Regions from separate parts of the Pseudomonas sp. ChxA genome, predicted to be linked through region 1. Evidence: predicted binding sites of a transcription regulator. Region 1 holds the regulator's gene; each other region holds the start of a gene.
The links. The regulator FliA, encoded in region 1, starts transcription of late flagellar genes. The targets are predictions, from matches to a motif close to CTAAAGTTTNNNNNNNNNNNGCCGNTAA.
Positions count from the first base shown of each region.

Region 2: the regulator FliA is predicted to act here: its motif matches at 3,336-3,363, upstream of P5706_RS14800 (methyl-accepting chemotaxis protein).
Region 3: the regulator FliA is predicted to act here: its motif matches at 4,077-4,104, upstream of P5706_RS00450 (methyl-accepting chemotaxis protein).

Region 1 covers NZ_JARPMK010000001.1:2,077,749-2,085,880, forward strand. Annotated here, with positions in the region: gene flhB (flagellar biosynthesis protein FlhB) at 1-161, shown strand, start outside; gene P5706_RS09280 (cold-shock protein) at 384-545, shown strand; gene P5706_RS09285 (cold-shock protein) at 694-894, shown strand; gene P5706_RS09290 (cold-shock protein) at 940-1,143, shown strand; gene flhA (flagellar biosynthesis protein FlhA) at 1,627-3,741, shown strand; gene flhF (flagellar biosynthesis GTPase FlhF) at 3,753-5,069, shown strand; gene fleN (flagellar synthesis regulator FleN) at 5,175-6,008, shown strand; gene fliA (RNA polymerase sigma factor FliA) at 6,005-6,745, shown strand; gene P5706_RS09315 (chemotaxis response regulator CheY) at 6,914-7,288, shown strand; gene P5706_RS09320 (protein phosphatase CheZ) at 7,307-8,095, shown strand; gene P5706_RS09325 (chemotaxis protein CheA) at 8,107-8,132, shown strand, end outside.
Region 2 covers NZ_JARPMK010000001.1:3,328,208-3,336,339, forward strand. Annotated here, with positions in the region: gene P5706_RS14790 (DUF2867 domain-containing protein) at 1-473, shown strand, start outside; gene P5706_RS14795 (ketopantoate reductase family protein) at 720-1,700, shown strand; gene P5706_RS14800 (methyl-accepting chemotaxis protein) at 1,725-3,218, opposite strand; gene P5706_RS14805 (TonB-dependent siderophore receptor) at 3,403-5,565, opposite strand; gene P5706_RS14810 (alpha/beta fold hydrolase) at 5,725-6,744, opposite strand; gene P5706_RS14815 (PIG-L deacetylase family protein) at 6,884-7,645, opposite strand; gene P5706_RS14820 (glycosyltransferase family 2 protein) at 7,823-8,132, opposite strand, start outside.
Region 3 covers NZ_JARPMK010000001.1:91,789-99,920, forward strand. Annotated here, with positions in the region: gene P5706_RS00435 (TonB-dependent siderophore receptor) at 1-2,348, opposite strand, end outside; gene P5706_RS00440 (FecR domain-containing protein) at 2,443-3,417, opposite strand; gene P5706_RS00445 (sigma-70 family RNA polymerase sigma factor) at 3,423-3,938, opposite strand; gene P5706_RS00450 (methyl-accepting chemotaxis protein) at 4,218-6,098, shown strand; gene P5706_RS00455 (SRPBCC family protein) at 6,137-6,595, opposite strand; gene P5706_RS00460 (amino acid adenylation domain-containing protein) at 6,614-8,132, opposite strand, start outside.

The DNA of each region.
Region 1 (8,132 bases):
CCACCGACCTCGACCAGGAAATCCCCGCAGGCCTGTACCTGGCCGTGGCGCAGGTGTTGGCCTACGTGTACCAGATCCGCCAATACCGCGCGGGCAAGGGCAAGCGGCCGGACCCGCTCAAAGACCTGCCGATTCCGCCGGAGCTGCGCCGCGATTCCTGATGTGTATGCATCTGTGGCGAGGGAGCTTGCTCCCGCTGGGGCACGAAGCTGCCTCAAAAAATGGGACTGCTCCGCAGTCCAGCGGGAGCAAGCTCCCTCGCCACGAATGAGCCCTCACGCAATATCGCCTTACCTGTCAACTTTGACAGTATTCATTGCACCGCCTTCACTGTTTGATAGAGCGGCGAGGTGCGCCGTCATGCGCGGCTCGGGAGAGCGGTCATGGACAGGGCTACGGTCAGGTGGTTTGACGCCGTCAAGGGCATTGGTTTTGTCGCCCGCGACCGCGAAGGCAAGGCGGTACCCATTCAGGCAGTGGGCAATCCCTGCGGCGAAATCGATACGCCGCCCAAGGCGCGAAAATCCCGTAAGCGAAAAAAGTAACTCCCCCGCCTGCTCGGCAAACAATCACTACCACTGGTCGTTAACCGCCGTCTACCTGTCAACTCTGACAGTAGCCAGTTCGGCGTTCCCGCGGTTTTATGGTGCCAGACACTGTACGCAAGTAGTAACGAGATGCAGGGGAAGGGCGATGGAAGCAGTAACGGGGACGATCACGGTTTACAACCGCAAGACCGGTGAAGGGCTGATTGCGTTGGATGGTGATGATGAGCCGGTGTGTTTGGACCGCTTGAGTTCGGCGTATACCCGATGGCGAGAAGGCCAGCGGGTACAGTTCGCCAGAATTCATCGGCCAAAGGGTGTGTTTGCGTTTTGCATCAGGCTTATTTAGCGAGCCGGGTGCGGATTTTTTGAGCAGGATGTCAGGAGAACGGTAATGGCGACGGGCAAAGTGAAGTGGTTTAACGCGGAGAAGGGTTTTGGGTTTATTACCCAGGATGGTGACGGACCTGATCTTTTTGTTCATTTTTCTGCAATTACAGGTGATGGGTTCAAGACGCTTGAAGAAAACCAGAAGGTGGAGTTCGAGATAGGGCAGGGAGCAAAAGGACCTCAGGCTACGGAAGTGCGACCCGCGTGACGGCTCATTGATCGTTCCCACGCTCCCGCGTGGGAATGCTTCCCGTGACGCTCCGCGTCACCGTTGCGCCGGGTTCAAGTGGGGACGCGGAGCGTCCTAGGCTGCATTCCCACGCAGAGCGTGGGAACGATCAGAAACCGGACCGCGACGCCCGACCACTGCATTTGCAGCGGTGTACGCAGACTAGGGAGCCCGGTTCCTAGGCACCCATCCAACTGTGGGAGCTGGCTTGCCTGCGATGGCTGACTCACAGCTGGCCCTTCAGTGCCTGACCCACCGCAATCGCAGGCAAGCCAGCTCCCACACTGGGAACGATCACACGATCATCATCCAGCTCCCACAGTTGAACCGGTGGCCACTCGACGATCGTCGCCCTGAAACCAAAGTTGGAAGGCTTCTTGCAATACCGCCTCCAGGACGCCCTCCAGCGTCAAAACTTTGCTTCAAGGAACACGAGGAATACCGGTGGTAGATCGCTCTCAAATGCTCAACACGGCCCGTGGCACCCTGACTGATTTGTCGCGGGGCAACCTGGGTGTGCCGTTGTTGTTGCTGGTGATGCTGGCAATGATGATGTTGCCAATGCCGCCGTTCCTGCTCGACGTGTTTTTTACCTTCAACATTGCGCTGTCGGTGGTGGTGCTGCTGGTCTGCGTGTATGCCTTGCGGCCGCTGGATTTCGCGGTATTCCCGACCATTTTGCTGATCGCGACCCTGCTGCGCCTGGCGCTGAACGTGGCATCCACGCGGGTGGTGATGCTCCACGGCCAGGACGGCCACGCCGCCGCCGGTAAGGTGATCCAGGCTTTCGGTGAGGTGGTGATCGGCGGTAACTACGTGGTCGGTATCGTGGTGTTCGCGATTTTGATGATCATCAACTTCGTGGTGGTGACCAAGGGCGCCGGGCGGATTTCCGAGGTGAGCGCGCGGTTTACCCTCGACGCCATGCCCGGCAAGCAAATGGCGATCGACGCCGACCTCAACGCCGGCCTGATTGACCAGAACCAAGCCAAATCCCGCCGCTTGGAAGTCGCCCAGGAAGCCGAATTTTATGGCTCCATGGACGGCGCGAGTAAATTCGTGCGCGGTGACGCCATCGCCGGCCTGCTGATTCTGTTTATCAACCTGATCGGCGGCATGGCGGTCGGGATCTTCCAGCACGGCATGACCTTCGGCGATGCAGGCAAGGTCTACGCCTTGCTGACCATCGGTGACGGTTTAGTGGCGCAATTGCCATCACTGTTGTTATCCACAGCAGCGGCCATCATGGTTACCCGCGCTTCGGGCTCCGAAGACATGGGCAAGCAGATCAGCCGCCAGATGTTCGCCTCGCCCAAGGCGCTGGCCGTGGCCGCCGGTATCATGGCGATCATGGGCATCGTGCCGGGCATGCCGCACGTGTCGTTCCTGAGCATGGCGGCCATGGCCGCCGGTGGTGCCTACCTGTTCTGGCGCAAGCAAAATGCGGTCAAGGTCCAGGCCCAGCAGGAAATCGCCCGCCAGCAAGACTTGCTGCCATCGCCGGCGCGCGCCCAGGAAACCAAGGAGCTGGGCTGGGATGACGTAACCCCGATCGACATGATCGGCCTGGAAGTCGGCTACCGCCTGATTCCGCTGGTGGACCGCAACCAGGGCGGCCAATTGCTGGCGCGGATCAAGGGTGTGCGCAAGAAGCTGTCCCAGGACCTGGGCTTCTTGATGCCCACCGTGCACATCCGCGACAACCTTGATTTGGCCCCCAGCGCCTACCGCCTGACCCTGATGGGCGTGATCCTCGCCGAAGCCGAGATTTACCCGGACCGCGAGCTAGCGATCAACCCCGGCCAAGTGTTCGGCACGCTCAATGGCATTACCGCCAAAGATCCGGCTTTTGGCCTGGAAGCGGTATGGATCGAAGTCAGCCAGCGCAGCCAGGCACAATCGCTCGGTTACACCGTGGTGGACGCCAGCACCGTGGTCGCCACCCACCTCAACCAGATCCTCTACAAGCACTCCCACGAGCTGATCGGCCACGAGGAAGTCCAGCAATTGATGGGTTTGCTGGCCAAAGCCTCGCCAAAACTGGCCGAAGAACTGGTGCCCGGCGTGTTGTCGCTGTCGCAGTTGCTCAAGGTGCTGCAAGCCTTGCTCGCCGAACAGGTGCCGGTGCGCGACATTCGCAGCATTGCCGAGGCCATCGCCAACAATGCCGCCAAGAGTCAAGATACTGCCGCTTTGGTGGCTGCGGTGCGTGTCGGGTTGTCCCGCGCCATCGTGCAAAGCATTGTAGGCATTGAGTCTGAGCTGCCTGTTATCACCTTGGAACCAAGGTTGGAACAAATATTGCTCAATAGTATTCAGAAGGCCGGGCTTGGCCAGGAAGAGGGCGTTCTGCTGGAGCCAAGCATGGCTGAGAAACTGCAGCGTTCGTTGATCGAAGCCGCACAACGTCAGGAAATGGCGGGCCACCCGGTGATTCTGCTGGTGGCAGGCCCGGTTCGAGCGATGTTGTCGCGATTTGGACGCCTGGCAGTACCGAATTTGCACGTTTTGGCTTATCAGGAAATTCCTGACAACAAGCAAGTGACTATCGTCGCGACAGTAGGGCCCAACGGCTGAGGTAGTGGGTTATGCAAGTTAAGCGTTTTTTCGCCGCCGATATGCGTCAGGCCATGAAACTGGTACGTGATGAGCTGGGCGCCGATGCCGCGATTATTGGAAACCGTCGCATTGCCGGCGGTGTCGAGCTGACGGCTGCCCTGGATTACACCCCGTCGGCGCTGGCGCCGCGCGTGCCGAACATGGAACTCGAAGACGAGCTGCGCAAGACCGCCTCGCGCATTGTCTCGGCCCAGGCTGAATTGAGCATGCGTGGCGACAGCGATGCCAGCACCAATCGCCAGTTGTTCGCCGGCCTGCCGCTGACCGCCGCAGAGCCGCTGGTAGAACCGACCTTCAAAGAACCGCCACGTCCTGCAGCGCCAGCCCAGGCCGCCGCTGTCGACCAGCGCGCGCTCGACTCGATGCGTTTTGAACTCAATGGCCTGCGTGAGCTGCTCGAAGTCCAGCTGGGCTCACTGGCGTGGACGCAACTGCAAGGCAGCAAACCGCACCAGGCCAACCTCTGGCGCCGCCTGCAACGCATCGGCCTGTCCGGCCCGTTGTCGCGCGATTTGCTCGCACTGACGGCTGAAGTCGAAGAACCACGCCAAGCCTGGCGCATGTTGCTGGCGCACCTGGCGCGCATGATCGCCACGCCGGAAATCGAACCGCTGGAAGAGGGCGGTGTGATTGCCATGGTCGGCCCCGCCGGCATGGGCAAGACCACCACCCTGGCCAAACTGGCCGCGCGTTATGTGCTCAAGTACGGCGCGCAGAACATCGCGCTGGTGAGCATGGACAGCTATCGCATCGGCGCCCAGGAGCAGCTCAAGACCTTGGGCCGTATCCTCAATGTGACCGTGACCCACGTGGACCCGGGCCAGTCCCTGGCCAATGCGCTCGACCCACTGCTGCGCAAGCGCGTGGTGTTGATCGACACGGCCGGCCTGCAGGCCAGCGACCCGGCACTGCGCATGCAGCTCGAAAGCCTGGCCGGGCGTGGCATCAAGTCGAAAAATTACCTGGTGCTTGCAACCACCAGCCAGAAACAGGTTCTTACCGCTGCCTACCACAGCTACAAACGCTGTGGCCTGGCCGGTTGCATCCTCACCAAGCTCGACGAAACCGCGAGCCTGGGCGAGGTGTTGAGCCTGGCGATCAGTCATGAGTTACCGGTTGCCTACCTGACCGACGGGCCGCGGATCCCGGATGATTTACATCTGCCGCGCCGTCATCAGTTGGTCAGCCGTGCTGTCAGCGTGCAAATGCAAGAAGAGCCTAGCGAGGAAGCGATGGCCGATATGTTCGCCGACCTTTACCACAACCCGGCTAAACGGGTGGGGTGAGGCAGGATGAACACCGTGAAATGTATCTACATCGATGGTCTGCAAGCGATTCACGCGGCCAAGCCATGTAGCCTGCGTCTAAGCAAGACAAGGTAAAGAAATAAAATGGGCAGCATGCATCCCGTACAGGTGATCGCGGTGACCGGCGGCAAAGGTGGCGTCGGGAAAACTAACGTGTCAGTGAATTTGTCCCTGGCCCTGGCAGAGCTTGGCCGTCGCGTCATGCTGCTGGATGCTGACCTGGGCCTGGCGAACGTCGACGTTCTGCTGGGGCTGACACCCAAACACACCCTGGCCGATGTGATCGAAGGCCGCTGTGAGCTGCGCGATGTGCTGTTGCAAGGCCCCGGTGGCATTCGCATCGTGCCGGCTGCCTCAGGCACCCAGAGCATGGTGCACCTGAGCCCGGCGCAGCATGCCGGCCTGATCCAGGCGTTCAGCGACATCGGCGACAACCTCGACGTGCTGGTGATCGACACCGCCGCCGGGATCGGCGAGTCCGTGGTCAGCTTCGTGCGCGCAGCCCAGGAAGTGCTGCTGGTGGTGTGCGACGAACCCACCTCCATCACCGACGCCTATGCCCTGATCAAGCTGCTTAACCGTGACTACGGCATGAACCGCTTCCGCGTGCTGGCCAACATGGCTCAAAGCCCGCAGGAAGGGCGGAATCTGTTCGCCAAGTTGACCAAGGTCACGGATCGCTTCCTCGATGTCGCCTTACAATACGTGGGCGCAGTTCCCTATGACGAGTGTGTGCGCAAGGCTGTGCAAAAGCAGCGTGCAGTCTATGAAGCGTTCCCTCGTTCGAAGTGCGCACTGGCGTTCAAGGCTATTGCCCAGAAGGTCGATACTTGGCCGTTGCCTGCCAACCCGCGGGGGCATCTGGAGTTTTTCGTCGAGCGATTGGTGCATCAGACGAGCGCAGGACCGGTGCTATGACATCCAGCGGCTACAACCTTTACAAAAAGTCGGCACGTGACAGCCAGGGCGAACTGATCGAGCGCTATGCGCCTTTGGTCAAGCGCATTGCCTATCACTTGTTGGCACGCCTGCCTGCCAGTGTGCAGGTTGAGGATTTGATCCAGGCCGGCATGATCGGCCTGCTCGAAGTGTCGACCAAATACGACGCGAGCAAGGGCGCGAGTTTCGAGACGTATGCGGGTATCCGTATACGGGGTGCGATGCTCGATGAAGTGCGTAAAGGGGATTGGGCGCCGCGTTCGGTACACCGCAATACGCGCATGGTCAGTGACGCAATTCGCGCAATTGAAGCAAAAACCGGTCGTGACGCTAAAGATCATGAAGTTGCGGCCGAACTCCAATTGAGTCTCGACGATTACTACGGGATTTTGAACGATACCTTGGGCAGCCGCCTGTTCAGTTTCGACGACCTTTTGCAGGACGGCGAACATGAAGGGCTGCACGAGGACGGCGCGAGTGCACATCTCGAACCGTCGCGTGACCTGGAAGACGAACGTTTCCAGGGGGCGTTGGCGGAAGCGATTGCCAATTTGCCGGAGCGTGAGCGACTGGTGTTGGCGCTGTACTACGACGAAGAGCTGAACCTCAAGGAAATCGGTGAGGTCCTGGGGGTCAGCGAATCGCGTGTCAGCCAGCTGCATAGCCAGTGCGCAGCCCGCTTGCGGGGGCGATTGGGAGAGTGGCGCGCGCGCTGACAGGCAGTGTGGGGACACTGCAGACGCTACCGCGAAGGCTTGATGCTTTTGCGGGTGTGTGCCGTGGTGCCCTGGGCAGTCCTTTTTGTGTAACGCCTGTTGATTGAAATGGCGCGTCCAGGTGCTGGGCGCGTTTAAGACTGCTTGGAGGTCGAATTGGACAAGAACATGAAAATCCTCATCGTTGATGACTTCTCAACGATGCGGCGGATCATAAAAAACCTGTTGCGTGACCTTGGGTTCACCAACACGGTCGAGGCGGATGACGGCCTGACGGCGATTCCGATCCTCAACAGCGGGAGCATCGACTTTCTGGTAACCGACTGGAACATGCCGGGCATGACCGGTATCGACTTGCTGCGTCACGTGCGCGCCGATGAAAAACTGCGCAGCTTGCCTGTGTTGATGGTGACCGCCGAAGCCAAGCGTGAACAGATCATCGAAGCCGCCCAAGCCGGGGTTAACGGTTACGTGGTCAAGCCATTCACTGCGTTGGCCTTGAAAGAGAAGATCGAAAAAATCTTCGAACGCATCCACGGCTGATGTCACCACGGGGGAGCTATGGAGCATAAAGAAACGTCACAGGGAGACTTTGAGTCGACCCTGAAAAAACATGCTCACCAGTTGGTCGAAAGCCTTGAAAAAGGCCACTTCGGCGACGCGGTGCAGTTGATCCATGAGCTTAACCAGACCCGTGACCGCGGCCTGTATCAGGAAGTGGGCAAGCTCACACGCGAGCTGCACAGTGCAATCGTCAATTTCCAGATTGATCCGCACATGCCCCAGGCCGAAGAAATTTCGCAGATCACTGATGCCACCGAACGCCTGTCCTATGTGGTCAGGCTGACTGAGGCGGCGGCCAACCGCACCATGGACCTGGTGGAAAACGCCACGCCGCTGGTCAATGGCATGGCCACCGAAGCACACGCGCTCAGCGTTGACTGGGGCCGTTTCATGCGCCGGGAAGTGGGGGCTGAGGAGTTTCGTGAATTGGCGCGTCGGGTCGACGGCTTTCTGTCGCGCAGCGAACAGGAAAACCGCACGGTGGCCAGCAACCTCAATGACATTCTGCTGGCCCAGGATTACCAGGACCTCACCGGTCAAGTGATCAAGCGCGTGACCCAACTGGTCACCGAAGTGGAAAGCAACTTGCTCAAATTGGTGCTGATGGCCGGCCAAGTCGACCGTTTTGCCGGCATCGAACATGACCGCGCAGCGATCCTCTCGGAAAAAGATCCACAAAAACATCTCGCCAAGGGTGAAGGTCCGCAGATTCATGCCGATAAACGTGAAGACGTTGTGTCAGGTCAGGATGACGTAGATGACCTGTTATCCAGTTTAGGCTTCTAAGGAGCACCCACATGAGCTTCGGCGCCGATGAAGAAAT
Region 2 (8,132 bases), 1.3 Mb from region 1:
TTATTTACACGCTGGGTACACCGACAGCGCTTGATTACTACGACCGCAGGTCGGTCAAGTTGCCCGCTGATGTCACTGCACTGGAGGCATGGAACATCATGACCGCCGAACCTGGGATGTTCATGCGGTTGGCCTTCCGAATCCGCGACCGGATTTCTTCGTTGTTCGGTGTGAAACGCATCGGTGGGTTCTCGGGCTCGCCGCGAATCAGCGTACAGGCGGGCGAGCGACTGGATTTTTTCCTGGTAGAACACAGCGCCCCGGGCGTGTTGGTGCTGACCGAGCGCGACCGGCACCTGGATGTGATGATTTGCCTGTCGATCAGTGAGCGGGTGTTTACGATCACCTCATCGGTGCTCACCCATAACACCTTTGGGCGTCTGTACATGTTGCCGGTTGGGCCGGCGCACAAGCTGATCGTCAACAGCAACCTGAGGCGACTGAAACGCAAGCTGGATGCGCTGCAAAAGTAACCTGTGGCGAGCAGGCTTGCCCTGCGTTGGGCTGCGTAGCAGCCCCAAGCCTTGCTAACTGACTAACCGCGTTGCCTGAAGTGGGGCGGCTTCGCCACCCAGCGCGGGGCAAGCCCGCTCGCCACAGTGGCTATGTTTGCCTTGGCTGATGGGTGTGAGGCAAGTGTGGCTGTTTTTTCAGTGAGACGGGCTTGTTCCGGCCTGTTTAGCCAGTATTCTGTTCCACTCTCTCAGTGAGGTTTACCCATGCGCGTCACAGTCGTAGGTGCTGGAGCAATCGGTGGTTTCCTGGCGTGCAAACTGTTCGCCGCCGGCCACGATGTCAGCGTGGTCGCGCGGGGCGAAACACTCGCCGCCATTGGCGAGCATGGGCTGAAACTGCACACGGGCGATGAGGTGTTGGTTGCCCCGCTGAAAGCGACCTGCGCACCTGAAGAGCTTGGCATTCAGGACATGGTCATCTTTGCCGTCAAGGCGCCGGCATTGCCCAGCGTGGTGGAACAGGCCAAGGCGCTGATTGGCCCGCAAACCCTGATTATTCCTGCACTCAACGGCTTGCCCTGGTGGTATTTCCTGCAGTCGGCAGACGTTTTGGCGAGTATGCGTCTTGAGGCTGTCGACCCCGGTGGCGTGATAGAAAAGGCTGTGCCCGTTGCCGCCGTTGTCGGTTGCGTTGTATTTGCCTCATGTACGGTGCTGAGTCCCGGTGTAATCAAGCACATGTCCGGAAGCCGAATGGTGTTCGGCGAGCCGGCCGGTGGTAATAGCGCGCGCGTAGATGCCACCACTGAGGCTTTTCGTGACGCAGGTTTTGATGCACACGCCCACGCCAATGTGCGCGAAGAAATATGGTTGAAGCTGCTGGGCAATGCCTGCTTTAACCCGGTCAGCCTGTTGGTGGGTTGCGCGACCGATGAACTGATCGACGACCCATGCCTGCACGCCCTGTTCATCGGCATGATGGATGAGTTGCTGGATTTGGGACGCACACTGGGCATCGCGCCGCAGATTGATTCCGCGCAACGCATTGCGATCACCCGCAAGCTCGGCAAGGTGAAAACCTCGATGCTGCAAGACGTTGAGGGGCATAAACCGGTGGAGATCGAGGCCATCCTTGGCACGCTTGTCTCAGTGGCTGATCGCGTCGGAGTGCCGATACCTCGCACGCGTACCGTGTATGCCTTGGCGCGTATGCGCGCGAAAAACCTGGGGATTTTGCCAGCCTGAGCCATCCTCACGTTGAGGCTGTTTTCAGGGGTGAAACCTGCGCCCCAACGCATCCAGCCTGACCGCAATCGGCGGCAACTGCTCACTGCTGCGCGCCAGGGTTTCCACATCATCCGCGGTGCTTTGCGCAATGTTCTGCACTGACTGCAGGCGCCCGACAATCTCCTGGTTGGCCGACGTCTGTTCGCGGGTGGTAATCACGATTCGCCCGTTCAGCTCGTCGATATGCGCGATGTCAGCGCCCACGGCCTGCAACATGTCCACCGCCAGTTGGCTGTCCTCCACGCAGCGCGCTACACCTGCCTGGCTGTCGTGCATGGCTTCGACGGCTTGGCGGCTGCCGTGTTGCAGGCCTTCGATGATCTGTTTGATTTCCTGGGTGGAGACGGCGGTGCGTTGCGCCAGGCTGCGGACCTCGTCGGCGACCACCGCAAAGCCTCGGCCTTGCTCGCCGGCGCGGGCGGCTTCGATAGCGGCGTTGAGCGCCAGCAGGTTGGTCTGGTTAGCGATGCTGCTGATCACTTCGAGTACCGAGCCGATCTGTTCGGCCTGGGTGGCCAGGCCTTGTACGGTTTGGTTGGTGCCGTCGATGCGTGAGGCCAGTTGGGTGATTTCATGTTGGGCACGGCCGACGCTTTGCTGGCCGCGCACGATCTGTTCGCGGGCCTGGCCTGCGTGTTCCACTGCGTGCTCGACGTGCTGGGTGATATGGGCGGTGGCGTCTTCCATGCGCTGCATGGAGCCGGTCATCTGGTTGATTTCCGCCAACTGATGGCGTGCGCCGGTTTCCAGGGTGCCGCTGGCGCTGGCCAACGCCTGGCCAAGTTGGCCGAGACCGTGGGAGTCACGGGTAACGCCATCGATCAGGTGGGTGAGCTGTTGCAGGAAATGGTCGAAACGCTTGGCCAGGGACACGTGCGTTTTGCCTTCACTATGGGCAGTTTCTACCGTGAGCTGGGACGTCACGGCGAGCATTTTTTCCAGCATTTCCTGGCTTTCGACAGCCTCGGCCTGGCTATGAATGGCGAGGTAGAGCAGGGCGATGGTCTCCATCACGACGTAAAAGGCGTGCACGAACACCATGTTCCAGCCGCCATGATGGTCCATCACAAATACCGGGAAACCTTGATGCTGCAATGCGTGAAACACAACGTGGTGGACGGCGATGGTCACCGCTGCGACGAGGATCGGCAGCCAGTCGCGGTAAAACGTCAGCACCGCCAGCAGCGCGAAAATCCCGAAGTGCGCTTCGATCAAGCCCTGCGCCTGGTTGATATGCAGCGCGGCCATGACCATCAGGCCGGCGCCGAGCAAACAGCGCATTAATCGGGTGCCACCGAGGGCGCGATAGAGCAGCGTAAGCACCACACTGGCGCCACCACCGACGATCACGGCTTGCAGCCAAGTGTCGTGCCAGAAGGCCAGGCCCAGGGAGAATAAAAACATCAGCCAGATCAACGCCAGCATGATGCGGTCGGCTTTGCGGTAGTGCTCCAGGAAGCGGGCGCGTGCGGGCATTCACTCTTACTCCATGTGGTCGAGCCAGGAACAAAGCATGCGGCGTGCCACGATGGGCCGCCGGTAAAAAGCAAAGCAGGTATCAGGTTTTTTTGCCGGTTCAGGTGTAACAAACCGTTATCGGCAGTGAGTAGGAAGACTTAAGAACGGCCGCCCGAGCGGGCGACCGAAGATACAAGCAGGATCAGAAGCTATATTTGGCGGTCACCATCATATTGCGCGGTGCGCCGTAGGAATCACCGCCGTAGCTCACGGAGTTGGAGATGGACTTGTAATACGTGCGATCAAAGATGTTGTTGGCATTGAGCTGCAGGTCCAGATGCTGGTTGACCTTGTAGCCAGCCATCAGGTCGGTCACGGCATAGGCGCCTTGCTTGAGGCGGTAAGTGCTGCCGTCGGCGACCTGGAAGTCGTTATACAGGCGGCTCTGCCAGGAGATGTTGCCGCCCACGCGGAGGTTTTCCAGTGCGCCCTGCAAGTGGTAGCTAGTGGTCAGTTTGAACAGGTGTTCGGGAACGTCGGTGTCGAACTGTTTGTTAACATTTTGCGGGTTGGCGTCATCCTTGATGGTGTGGGTGCGTGCATAGGTGTAGCCGCCGCCAACCTGCCAATTGGGGGTCAATGCGCCCTGCAGTTCCATGTCGATACCCTGGCTGCGAATCTCGCCTGAGGCTACCGCGCAGGATGCCTGCGGGCAGTTCGGTACCACGACCGCCACGGCACGGTTTTCCTGGTCTACACGAAACAGCGCGACGCTCGCATTTAATGCGCCGCCCAGGTATTCGCCCTTGATACCGACCTCATAGTTCTTGCCGACAATCGGCTTGAGCGGTGTGCCGGAGCTGTCCTTGTCACTCTGCGGGGTAAAGATGTCGCTGTAGCTGACATACACCGAGTGATGATCGTCCAGGTCGTAGATAAGACCGGCATAGCGGGTGAGGTTGCGCGTGACATGGTAATCGCCATCGTTGCTGCCATGGGCATCGTAGTCATACCAGTCCAGACGGGCGCCGAGGATCAGCTTCAACGGGTCGGCGAGGCTCAGGCGTGTGGTGAGGTAGACACCGTCCTGGGTGGTGACATCGCGGTCGTTGGTGGTGTGGACGAAGTCCGGTTTGCCCGCCGTCAGCGGCCAGTTCAAGTTGTACGGGCTGTAGTTGTGGGTGGTCATGTCATAGATGCGGCGGCTGGCGCCGACCACCAATTCATGGGTCCGCCCGAAGGCCTGGAAGGGGCCGCTGGCGAAGGCGTCGACGCCGGCCTGGTTTTCATCGTAAGAGGCCTGGTAAACCGTGCGCGCCAGGGTGTTGTTGACCCAGCGCGACTGGTAGGAGCCCGAAAAGAGCGCATCCTGTTCTGCGTAGTTGGCGTTGATCTGCAGTTTCCAGTCGTTGGCCAGGCGCTGACGTAGTTCGGCAAACACTGTGTTGATTTCCTGGTCCTTGTTCTCCCATGGGGTCCCTGGGTTGTAGGAGCGCGGCAGGTTCAAGTGATGGCCGTCCTGGCCGACCATCGAAGAACCCCAGAAGTAATTGGTCTTGTCCTTTTGGTTCGAGAAACCGAGGGTCAGGGTGGTGTCTTCGCTGAGGTCTGCCTCGGTGACGGCATAGAACAAGCCGTGGTCTTCCTTGGCTTTATCGATAAACCCATTGGCGTCACGGTAAGAGGTCACAACCCGGCCGCGCCAAGTGCCACTGTCATTGAGTGGGCTGGAGGCATCCAGCTCGCCACGGTAGTCATCCCAGCTGCCGGCGGCGCCGGTGAGGGTGACCTTCTGCTCGTCGAGTGGTCGCTTGCGTATCAGGTTGATGGCCGCCGAAGGGTTGCCGGCGCCGGTCACCAAACCGGTGGCACCGCGCACGATTTCGACGCGGTCGAACATTGCCAGGTTTGGCTGGGCGCCGACTGAAACGCCGTTATAGCCAGTGGGGATGCCGTCATACATCAGGTTGTCGATGTCGAAACCCCGTGAGGTATAGGCTTCTCGGCCAGGGCCACTGGAGAAGTTCAGGAACAGACCCGGCGTGGCTTTTACCACGTCGTTGATGCTGGTCATCGCCTGGTCGTCCATCCGCTGACGGGTAATCACCGTGACCGCTTGCGGGGTTTCACGCAGGGTAAGCGGCAGTTTGGTCGCGGTTGCCATCGAGCCGGTGGTGTAGGACTGGCTGCCTTCAGTCGTCGCACCGAGGACTTGCTCGGTGTTGATCTGCGTCGCACCCAGCTCAACCACCTCTGGCGGCTGTTGCGCGTCGGCGGCGAAGGCCGCAGGTGAGGTGGCAAGACAAACCGCCAACGCCATCAAACTGGGTGTAAATGCTTTGCCAACATGAAGTTGCACAGACATGAAACGGAGTCTCCCCTGAACGCCGTCCCTGGCGAATAATAAATCTGTTGATAATTATTCGCATTAGTGTGGCAGATCAGGCTGAAGCAAAAAAGCCTTTGGGGAGAGATAGTTAACAAAAATTTCACATTTTCCAGGGTGGCACATGGCTAGACCCCGTCACAGCTGGTCAGCGTCTATCACGGCCTTGGCAAACGCCGCCGGCGCTTCTTGCGGCAGGTTATGGCCGATGCCGCCGTTCACCAGACGGAACTGGTATTTGCCGGTAAAGCGTTTGGCGTAGTCCTCGGGTAATGGATGCGGCGCACCGTTGGCGTCGCCTTCAAGCGTGATGGTCGGCACGCCAATGCTCGGCGACTGCGCGAGTGTTTGCTCCAGCGCAGCGTATTGCCCTTCGCCCTGCACCAGGCCCAGGCGCCAGCGATAGTTAAATACGGTGATGGCCACGTGATCGGGGTTGTCCAGGCCTTTGGCGCTGCGCTCGAAGGTGGCCTCGTCAAAGGCCCATTTCGGTGAGGCGGTCTGCCAGATCAGCTTGGCAAAGTCGTGGGTGTTTTTCTGGTAACCGGCGGCGCCGCGTTCGGTGGCGAAGTAGAACTGGTACCACCACTGCAATTCCGCTTTGGGTGGCAGCGGGTTTTTGCCGGCGGCCTGGTTACCGATCAGGTAGCCACTGACCGACACCAACGCCTTGACCCGCTCCGGCCACAGCGCCGAGACGATATCTGCTGAGCGCGCGCCCCAATCATAACCTCCCAGTACCGCTTGCTGGACCTTCAGCGCGTCCATGAAATCGATCACGTCCTGGGCCAGCGCCGCCGGTTCACCATTGCGTAAGGTTTTATCCGACAGAAAACGCGTATCGCCATACCCACGCGCATACGGGATCAGCACGCGGTAGCCTTTGGCGGCCAACAGCGGGGCGACGTTGGCGTAGCTGTCGATATCGTAGGGCCAGCCATGCAACAGGATCACTACCTGGCCATTGGCCGGGCCGACCTCGGCGTAGGCCACATCCAGCAGGCCGGCCTTGATGTGCTTGAGCGTCCCGAACGCCGATTGATGCTGCGGTGCCGGGGTTTGCGGTTCAGGCATTTCGGCATGGGCCATGCCCATGGCCGCGAATGGCAACAGGGCAAAGGCCAGGAAAAGTGGGTGGCGTTTCAACTGAGCGTGCATGGCGAGCCTCCTTGGGCTTGATGGGTGCCGGGTGCTCAGTTGAACGTCGTGCTGTATCGGCTGTGTTTCAGAAATGGGCGCGGGTTAAACACTGTGTATCGCGAAGGGTGCTGTACACAGTGCGATACATAAGCTGTCTCTAGGCAAACACGATCTCATAGGGCTCACGCATCCGCTCCAGTAACTCCTGGGCAAGCATGGGCGCCAAACCGATCTCCGGGTCGCCGACCAATTGGCTGGCATACGCATGGGTGGCGTGCAGCTTGCGCGCAACGCTCCAGCTGTCCAGCCGTACCTTGCGCGCGCGATACCAGGGAATCACCGAGCCTTCGCGCACCGGCCAGTGCCAGGCCCATATCGGCAGTTCATACAGGCGCGCGCCGGTGAGCTGGCAGGCTTTGGCGCTGGCGCGGCCGACGGCGTCATGGTCGTCCTTGCCGTCGTGGCGCCAGGTGGTGAACACCACGTCACCCGCTTGCAGGTAGCGGGCAATGAACTGGCTCATGGGTTGTTCGCGGGCGGCAAGGGCGTCGTCGCAAAAGCCGCCGCGAATCCACTTCAGGCTGTGCAGCGGCATGCCCAGGCGCCGCAGCGCCTCGGCGCTTTCCTGCGGCCGGATCACACTCAGGCGGCTTGCCGGCCAAGCATTCGAGCCTGGGTGGCTGGCGCTGCCATCGGTGATCGAGATCAGTTGCAGCGGGTGGTCGAGGGTGCTGAGCAGTTGCAATAAACCGCCACACGCCAGCACCTCATCGCCGGGGTGAGGCGCGATGACCACTACGCGCGCACCGCGTGGCACCAGGGAGGAGGGCTTGATAAAGGGGATTTGCGCCAACTGCGGGGCACTGTTCCAGATTTGCGCAGGGCCGCGACGGCCCTCGCTTAATGAGGCAGATTTCATCGGTGTCACGTCCTTGTCAAATGATGCCGGGTCGTACCCCGTTGACGGGACGACGCTCTTGTACTCAGCACAGGCTCCGCTGCGATGAACTGCGGCCATCCAACCCTGGATGACCAGCAAGGCGATTTCAGCATAGTCAAGGATTCGGCGTTTTTACATCTTGCAAGGTCGAAATATTCAGGTGGCCTGCATCAAGCTCTTCAAATAATCACCAAAACCGCCTTGAGCGCGGCAGTCCAGGCGCGCACTTGTAATCACCTGGGGCGTGTGGCTCCAGGCGATGGAAGCGCCGCAGCGCTCCAGGTTGCGCACCAGTTGCACATCTTCGTGGCAGGCCAATGGCTCGAAGCCGCCTGCCTGCACATACGCCGCGGCACTCACGCCCAGGTTGGCACCGTGAATATGTCGATGGCCGTCGCGGGCTTCGTAGGCTTGGGTGTAGCGGATCTGCGCCGCTGCGTCGAAGCCTTCGCTCCAGGCATCCACT
Region 3 (8,132 bases), 2.0 Mb from region 1:
AGGTCGTACCCTACTGAAGCGTCAAACAACGTGTAGGCGGGCACCTTCATGGTGTTCTCGGCGTCCGCCCAGCTGTACCCCACATATCGCACCCCAGCGCCAAGTCGCAAGCCGTCCAGGGCTGTGCTATTAAATTTGTAGTCCGCCCATACCGACGCCATATGCCGAGGCGCCTGGGTTGGCGAGTTGCCTTTGTTTTCGATCAGATTGTCGGCGGAGCTTAAAGTACTCACCATCGACTTGGAGTATTTGATGTCGGTAAAGGTATAGCTGCCTAGAAGCTTCAGGTTATCGGTCAGTTGCACATGGGCTTCCAGCTCCAGCCCCTGGGAACGGACAGCGCCTACAGCACGATAGAAGTTTTCCTGCGGCAACTTGGTGGCCAGGTTCTCCTGGTCGATGCGAAACCACGATGCGGTAAACAGGTTGTCGGTTCCTGGCGGTTGATATTTCAAACCCGCCTCCCACTGTGTCCCGTTAGTCGGTGCCAGCGGGTTACCCGCACTGTCGGAATAGGAGTTCGGGTTGAAAGACTCCGAGTAGCTGACATACGGCGCCACGCCGTTATCAAACAGGTACAACGCCCCCGCCCGACCCGTCAGTTTGGTACGTTTGTCGCTGATCTGCGTACCCACAGGTCGACCCGCTTCAGCGATGCGGTTTTCATCCGACGTCTCTACCCAGTCCTGGCGCAGTCCCAGGGAGAATCGCCATTTATCCATTTCAATCAGGTCTTGAAGATAAACGCCTGTCTGCTCCAGTCGTCGCAGATAACTGGTCAGGTTGGCATTGCTGATCGCCGAATTGCCATAGACCGGGTTAAACGCGTTGATCGGTTGCAGTGAACCACTGGTCCAGTCCACCACTGTTTTACGCCGCTGATAATCCGCGCCCATCAGCACCGTATGTTTGGTTGCTCCGGTAAAAAATTCCGCCTGCAGCATATTGTCGATAATGAACGCATGCAGCTTTTCATCACCGCCGGAGTAATAGCGGTTCAGCTCATTGCTGGTTGGTGTGGTCCAGCCATAGGCATACACCTGGTCCAGCTTCACCTTGGAGTCGAGATAGCGGAAGTTTTGTCGCGCAGTAAATACATCGTTGAAGCGATGTTCGAACTGATAGCCAAACGACTGCTGGTCACGCTTGTACCCATCTACCCCCGGCTCGCCTTCGAAAAAGTGATTGGAGATACGCTGGCCATTGCGCTGGTGCAGTGCGCCGTCCGCCGGCATACCACCGTGATAACCACCCTCAGGGTCGTGCTGCAAATAGGCTTGCAGCGTCAGCGAAGTGTCTTCGGTAAAGTCGATGCTCACTGTCGGCGCCAGTGCGTAGCGTTTTTCTTTGGCATGGTCGAATTGTGTGTCGGACTTATCCGCCAGCCCGGTCAGCCGATAGGCAACGCGCTTGTCATCGTCCACCGGCCCGCTGAGATCAAAACCCATCCCGCGTTGCCCGTTGCTGCCGACTGTCGCTTGCACTTGATGGTAGGGCTCGTACAGCGGCTTCTTACTGGTCAGTGCAACCAGACCTCCAGGCGAGCTGCGCCCGTACAGCACAGAAGACGGCCCCTTAAGAATGTCCACGCGTTCAAGAAAGTACGGGTCCACCTGCATGGTGCTGTAAGTACCGCTGTCCCCCATGGACTTCAAGCCATCCAGGTAGATGTTGTCGACCGAGCCATCGTTGAAGCCGCGCATCGCCACATAGTCATAGCGATGGGTTGCGCCATAGGGGTTGGTCAGCACGCCAGGGGTGTAACGCATGGCTTGTGCCACGGTCTGAGAGCCCTGGTCGTCCATCTGCTCACGCGTCACTACGGAGACGGTTTGCGAGGTTTCCAGCAGTGCGGCACTGGTCTTCGTTGCGATCTGGCTGTGCGTCGCGTTGTAGCCGTCCATGCTGCCCAGCGCATTACCCAGGGCGAAGCCTTTGATGTCGGTGGTGGGCAACGTCAGCGTGCTGTTATGCGGCAGCGACTGCAAGACGAAGCTGGTGCCGTCCTGTGACGCAGCCTGCAATCCCGAGCCATCAAGCAGATGATTCAGGCCCTGCTCAGCGGAGTACTCACCGCGCAGCCCTGGCGACTCCAGGCCCTGAGTCTGCGCTGGCGTGCTGGCAAGCGTAATACCCGCCTGGCGGGCGAACTGATTGAGCGCGTCGCTCAGCGAGCCGGCAGGGATGTCGTAGCGCTGATGAATGCGCTCGCTGCCCGCTTGCGCAGCCATGCCAACCAGCGGAACCGCGCCCATGCCCATTGCCGTCGACAGTAATGCTACGCGTATGGCCTTGGCCAAAAGAGGGTAGGAGGAGTCTGGTGAATCGTTGAGAAAACGCACAGTCATGATCAAGGTCCGTAGAGGCCAGTAAGGCAGATAAAGAGGCTTACTGTCTAAGCCGGACTCCCGGAAAAAAGCCGCCAAAAAAACCTGAAAAAAGTCAGGCCAGACGTTCCAGGCTCACCCACCAACGTGTGCGATAGCGCACTTGAACGGGCAGTGTTTGCGCAACGATCGCCAGCAACTTGTCGGTGTCTTCCAAGCGGAAAACCCCTGATAGCCGCAAGTCGCCGATAGCCGCCGCACAGCCCAGGTAACCCTGGCGGTAGCGCCCCACTTCCGACACAAAGTCAGCCAGGCGCATGTCTCGCGTCACAATCAGCCCATCGGCCCAGGCGCCCATGTCCATGGTCAGCGGCGCAGACAGCGCGGCGTGCGTCTGGCTGATCAGATAGGTTTCCCCTGTGTGTACTTGCGTCGCCAAGCCATCGGCCGTATGCGGTGAATGGATAGCTACATTGCCGCTGACCACGCTCAAGCGTGTGCAATCGTTGTCTTGGCGCACGCTAAAGTGCCCATCGATGCCTTCGAGCAAGCCGTGTCGAGTGTGTACCAGCAAAGGCTCTGAACAGGGCGAGCCGCAGGTCACCAGAATTTCCCCGCGCAGCAAGGTGATCAGGCGCTGCTGCGCATTGAAGGCGAGGTTCACCGCACTGTCGGTGTTGAGTTGCAGGCGTGTGCCGTCGGGTAATTGCACGCTGCGCCGCTCGCCGGTAGCGGTCGCGAAATCGGACGTCCAACGCTGCCAGCCGGTCATGTCCCGGCTTATCCACGCCGCCGACCCGACCAACACAACACCAGACAATACCTTCAGTGCCCGTCGTCGGCCCAAGCCTTGTGCGACGTTTTCCAGTGCCGCATGCGCCCCAGGAATCGCCGCCATCTGGCTGTTCAATTCCCGTTGTAACGCCTGTACCCGTTGCCAAGCCAATTCATGGTCATGGTGAGCTTCACGCCAATGCTCACATTGCGCATGCAAGCGCTCATTCGCACGGTTGTTACGCAGGCGTAGCGCCCAACTGATCGCCTGTTTGACCACCTGCGGGTCTGGCCCGGAGCGCGCGGTGTTATCCATGGGCGTCAGGTTTCATAGCGCAGGACATAACAGTGATACAGCCCTTCAGCGATGTACCGCTCTACCGAGCGCAGCGACACGCCCATCTGCTGTGAGATCTGGTGGTGAGTCAGGCCATCGCACTGCGCCAGTAAAAATGCCTTACGCACCTTGGGCTTTAACCCGTCCAATAGACGGGCGACGTCCTCCAGTAGCTCCAACACCAACGCACGCGCTTCGGCGCTGGGTGCCAGCGCTTGCGGCAAGTGGGCGATGGACTCCAGGTAGGCCCGTTGGATTTCTTCGCGGCGCCAATGATCAATCACCAGGCCCCGGGCAATGGTGCGCAAAAAAGCACGCGGCGCCTTGAGCTCAAAGCGTTCGGTTTTTTGCAGCAGGCGCACGAACGTATCCTGCGCCAGGTCCGCAGCATCGGCGGCATTGCCCAAGCGACTGCGCAGCCAGGTGTTGAGCCAGTTGTGGTGGGTGCTGTAAAGCGTGTGTACAACACTTTCGCACGCAATGTAGTCAGTAGAGGGCATTCACACAGGCCTGGCCAAACGTTACAAATGATAATTAGTCGCATTGTCGGGGAGGCAGGAAAAATTTGCAACGCCGAACCCTGAGCGTCTACCGCTGGTCGGTTTCCTACTCAAAATAAGGATGCTTCTCACAAACTTCTAAGATTTCTCTTGGCGTGGCCGAAAGCCTGACGAGCCATGCGTGCACCGAAATAGAGCGGCCGTAGAGTCCGCCTATCCCGTTACATGGAATGTTCCACTCGGCACGCTCACCCCCCTTTGGCAAAAGAAGTCGATGAAATGAATCTCAAGTTCAGTCATAAAATTCTACTGGCCGCGTCAGGCGTCGTGGTTCTGGCCTTCGCGCTATTTACCCTCTACAACGATTACCTGCAGCGCAGCACCATCACACAAAACCTTGAGTCGTCTATCCAACAGTCGGGCGAACTCACGGCCAGCAGCGTGCAGAATTGGCTCAGTGGCCGCATCCTGGTCCTCGAAAGCCTGGCGCAAAACGTTGCTCACCAAGGCAGCGCTGCCGACCTGCCGGGGCTGGTCGACCAACCCGCGTTCACCTCGAACTTCCAGTTCACCTATGTCGGCCAAACCAACGGTGTATTCACCCAGCGCCCTGACGCCAAGATGCCCGACGATTACGACCCTCGTCAGCGCCCTTGGTACAAGCAAGCAGTAGCCGCCGATAAAACCATGCTGACTCCGCCATATATGGCGGCCGTTGGCGGGCAAATCGTGACCATTGCCCTGCCGGTCAAAAAGAACGGCGAACTGCTCGGTGTAGTGGGCGGTGACCTGAGTCTGCAAACGCTGGTGAAAATCATCAACTCGGTGGATTTCGGCGGTATTGGCCATGCGTTCCTGGTCAGCGCCGATGGCCAGGTCATCGTCAGTCCCGACCAGGACCAAGTGATGAAGAACCTCAAGGATATCTACCCTGGCACCAGCCTGCGTATCGAGAAGGTCAGCCAGGACGTTGTGCTCAACGGCCAGGACCGTATTCTGTCATTTACCCCGATCAGCGGTTTGCCGGGGGCGGATTGGTACATTGGCCTGTCGATCGACAAAGACAAAGCCTACGCTCCACTGAGTAAATTCCGTACATCGGCACTGATCGCCATGTTGATCGCCGTAGTGGCCATCGCCGTACTGCTCAGCCTGCTGATTCAAGTGCTGTTGCGCCCGCTGACCACCATGGGCGTGGCCATGCAGGACATCGCCCAGGGCGAAGGCGATTTGACCCGCCGCCTGGACGTGACCAGCAAAGATGAGTTCGGCGAAGTGGGCAGTGCGTTCAACCAGTTCGTCGAACGTATCCACGCTTCTATCTCCGAAGTGTCTTCGGCTACGCGTCAGGTGCACGACCTGTCCCAGCGCGTCATGGCGTCCTCCAACGCTTCTATCATCGGCTCAGACGAGCAAAGCGCGCGCACCAACAGTGTGGCAGCCGCCATCAACGAACTGGGCGCCGCCACCCAGGAAATCGCCCGCAACGCAGCCGATGCGTCGCAGCATGCCAGCGGTGCCAGCGAGCAAGCGGATGACGGGCGCAAGGTGGTGGAGCAAACCATCCTGGCCATGTCGGAACTGTCGCAAAAGATCAGCTTGTCCTGCACGCAGATCGAAACCCTGAACGCCAGCACCGATAACATTGGGCACATCCTTGATGTGATCAAAGGCATCTCCCAGCAAACCAACTTGCTGGCGCTCAACGCGGCGATCGAGGCTGCGCGTGCCGGTGAAGCCGGGCGCGGGTTTGCTGTAGTGGCCGACGAAGTGCGCAACCTGGCGCACCGTACCCAGGAATCGGCCGAAGAGATCCACAAGATGATCACTTCGCTGCAAGTGGGCTCGCGTGAAGCGGTGACCACCATGAACGCCAGCCAGGTCTCCAGCGAAGAAAGCGTTGAAGTGGCCAACCAGGCGGGTGAGCGTCTGGTCAGCGTGACGCAGCGCATCGTCGAGATCGACGGCATGAACCAATCGGTTGCGGCGGCTACCGAAGAGCAGACCGCCGTGGTTGAAACCCTCAACGTTGATATCAATCAGATCAACCTGTTGAACCAGCAAGGTGTCGTCAACCTCAACGAAACGCTCAAGGACTGCGATGCGCTCTCGCAGCAGGCCAGTCGATTGAAGCAACTGGTCGACAGCTTCAAGATCTGATCCGGCTTGGCAGGAGCGAGGCTTCTCGCTCCTGCTGATCAGTCGAACATCCGGCGCACATTCTCCAAGGCGCTGTCGGCGAAAGCCTGCGCAAACTGCTCAAACTCCGCCTGCGTTGTATCGACCGGCTCGCCAATCAGCGTCCAGGTCGCCCTGGCCTGTTTGGCTCCAAGCGCCTCAACACGCATTGCGGCCCATAAGCGCGCGACACCCAAGGTGTTGTAGAGCGTGGTCCACGTCATGCACATCGCTGCGTCGTCACGGCTGTTGAGTTGCTCAACGACGCGGTGCCCATCATGGAAAAATTTGCTGCGTAATGCGCCTACGCCGGTTCCCGTCATTTCGATGTGCGACAGGGCAGGAATGAAGGCATCAAAGCCTGCAAAGTTTCCCACCACACTCCACAGGCGAGCGGCATCGCACGCGACGTCAACAGACGCTACCAGCGGTGCGCCATTCGGGTTACGGATCAATGTATCGGGTTGCAGCGGTTTCATAAGGAGTCCTGAAGCAGGTCAGAGAAAGCCAATGGCCTTGAGGTGGTCGCAGCCTTTGCGCAACAGCGCAGGGTCTTTGCGCGGGTACTGTTCGCCCATCGCTGCCACACCCAGGCGTGCGTTGTCGTGACTAATCATCGAGACGTCGCTGATGTCTTCCGCGAGGTCATCCAGGTAAAAACCCAGTACGCCAAACAGCGCGTTGTCCGGCCCCACCGTTGGCAGCCTCTCTTGCCACTGCGCGACGTTCACCCGTTCGAAAACATGGCCGGCCTGGCTGAATGCATCCAGGTAATGGTCCCAGCTCAAGGGCTGCGGGTTATGCAGGTTGAAGACGTTTCGCCGCGCGGCGAATTGGCCGCAGTGGAACGCGATGAAACGGGCCAGGAAATCTACCGGCATCAGGTCAAAGTTCACCTTCATGCGCGGCGCCAGGCCCAACTGCAGCGACCCCTTGAGCATCAACATCAGGCGGTTGTTTTGCGGCTGGCAAACCCCGTTGAGGCTGTTGAACGCAATATTCCCCGGTCGATGAATATTCACCCAGGCACCTTGCTCGACCGCACGCCCCAATAGCCGCTCGGCGACCCACTTGGAAAGGTTGTAGCCATTCTTGAGGTAGAGCGGCAACGTGGCCACAGCCGGTGTTTCGAGGATGTGACCCTGAGCGTCGATGCTGCTGCAGGCTGACAGCGTCGAGATAAAATTGAAGACTTTCTTGCTGTGGGTTTCACACAGGCGCAGGCACTCAAGCACCGGTTCGACGTTATCCCTGGCGAGTGAGGCATAGTCCAGCACATGGTTGACCCTGGCGGCGTTGTGTACCAACACACCATGGTTTCGGGCGAGGTGGTCATAGACATCGCAGGCCAGGCCCAGACGCGGCTGGCTCATGTCGGCGGCATAAACCTGCACACGGCTCAGGTCCAGATGCTCCAGGTGGTACTCGCGCAGTGCCTGGGCAAACCGCGCTGGCGCCGAGTGCCCTGGGCGTTCACGCACCAGGCATGCCACCTCCCGTGCACCCTGCGCCAACAACGCTTCGACCAGATGCACACCCACGAAGCTGTTTGCACCGGTGACGATCACCTTGCGCGGATCGCCAGCGGACGTCTCCGGCAGGACTTCTACCTTCAGCGCCTGGGACGCGTCCTTTTCCATCTGGCATGACGGTGTGTAGGACGGTGCGGCGTCTTCCATGAGCAAGGCGAGCGAACGAATCGTCGGTGCTTCAAAAAAACGGTTCAAAGAAAGGCTGCGGCCAAACTGTTCGCGCAAACGCAGCAGCAAGGTCGACAGCAAGATGGAATGGCCACCCAGATTGAAAAAACTCTCATCAATGCATAGATCAACGCCAGGCACGCCCAACAACTCGCTCCATAGCGTCACCAGTTGCGTTTGCAGCGGCGTTTGCGCCGAGGCGCGGGCGATACGCGGCGTCGCGTGCCCGAGCGCCGTCAGCAACGCCTGGCGGTCAATTTTGCCATTGCCGGTGCAGGGCATTTCCGGTAGCTCTGTCCAGCGCTCGGGTTGCATG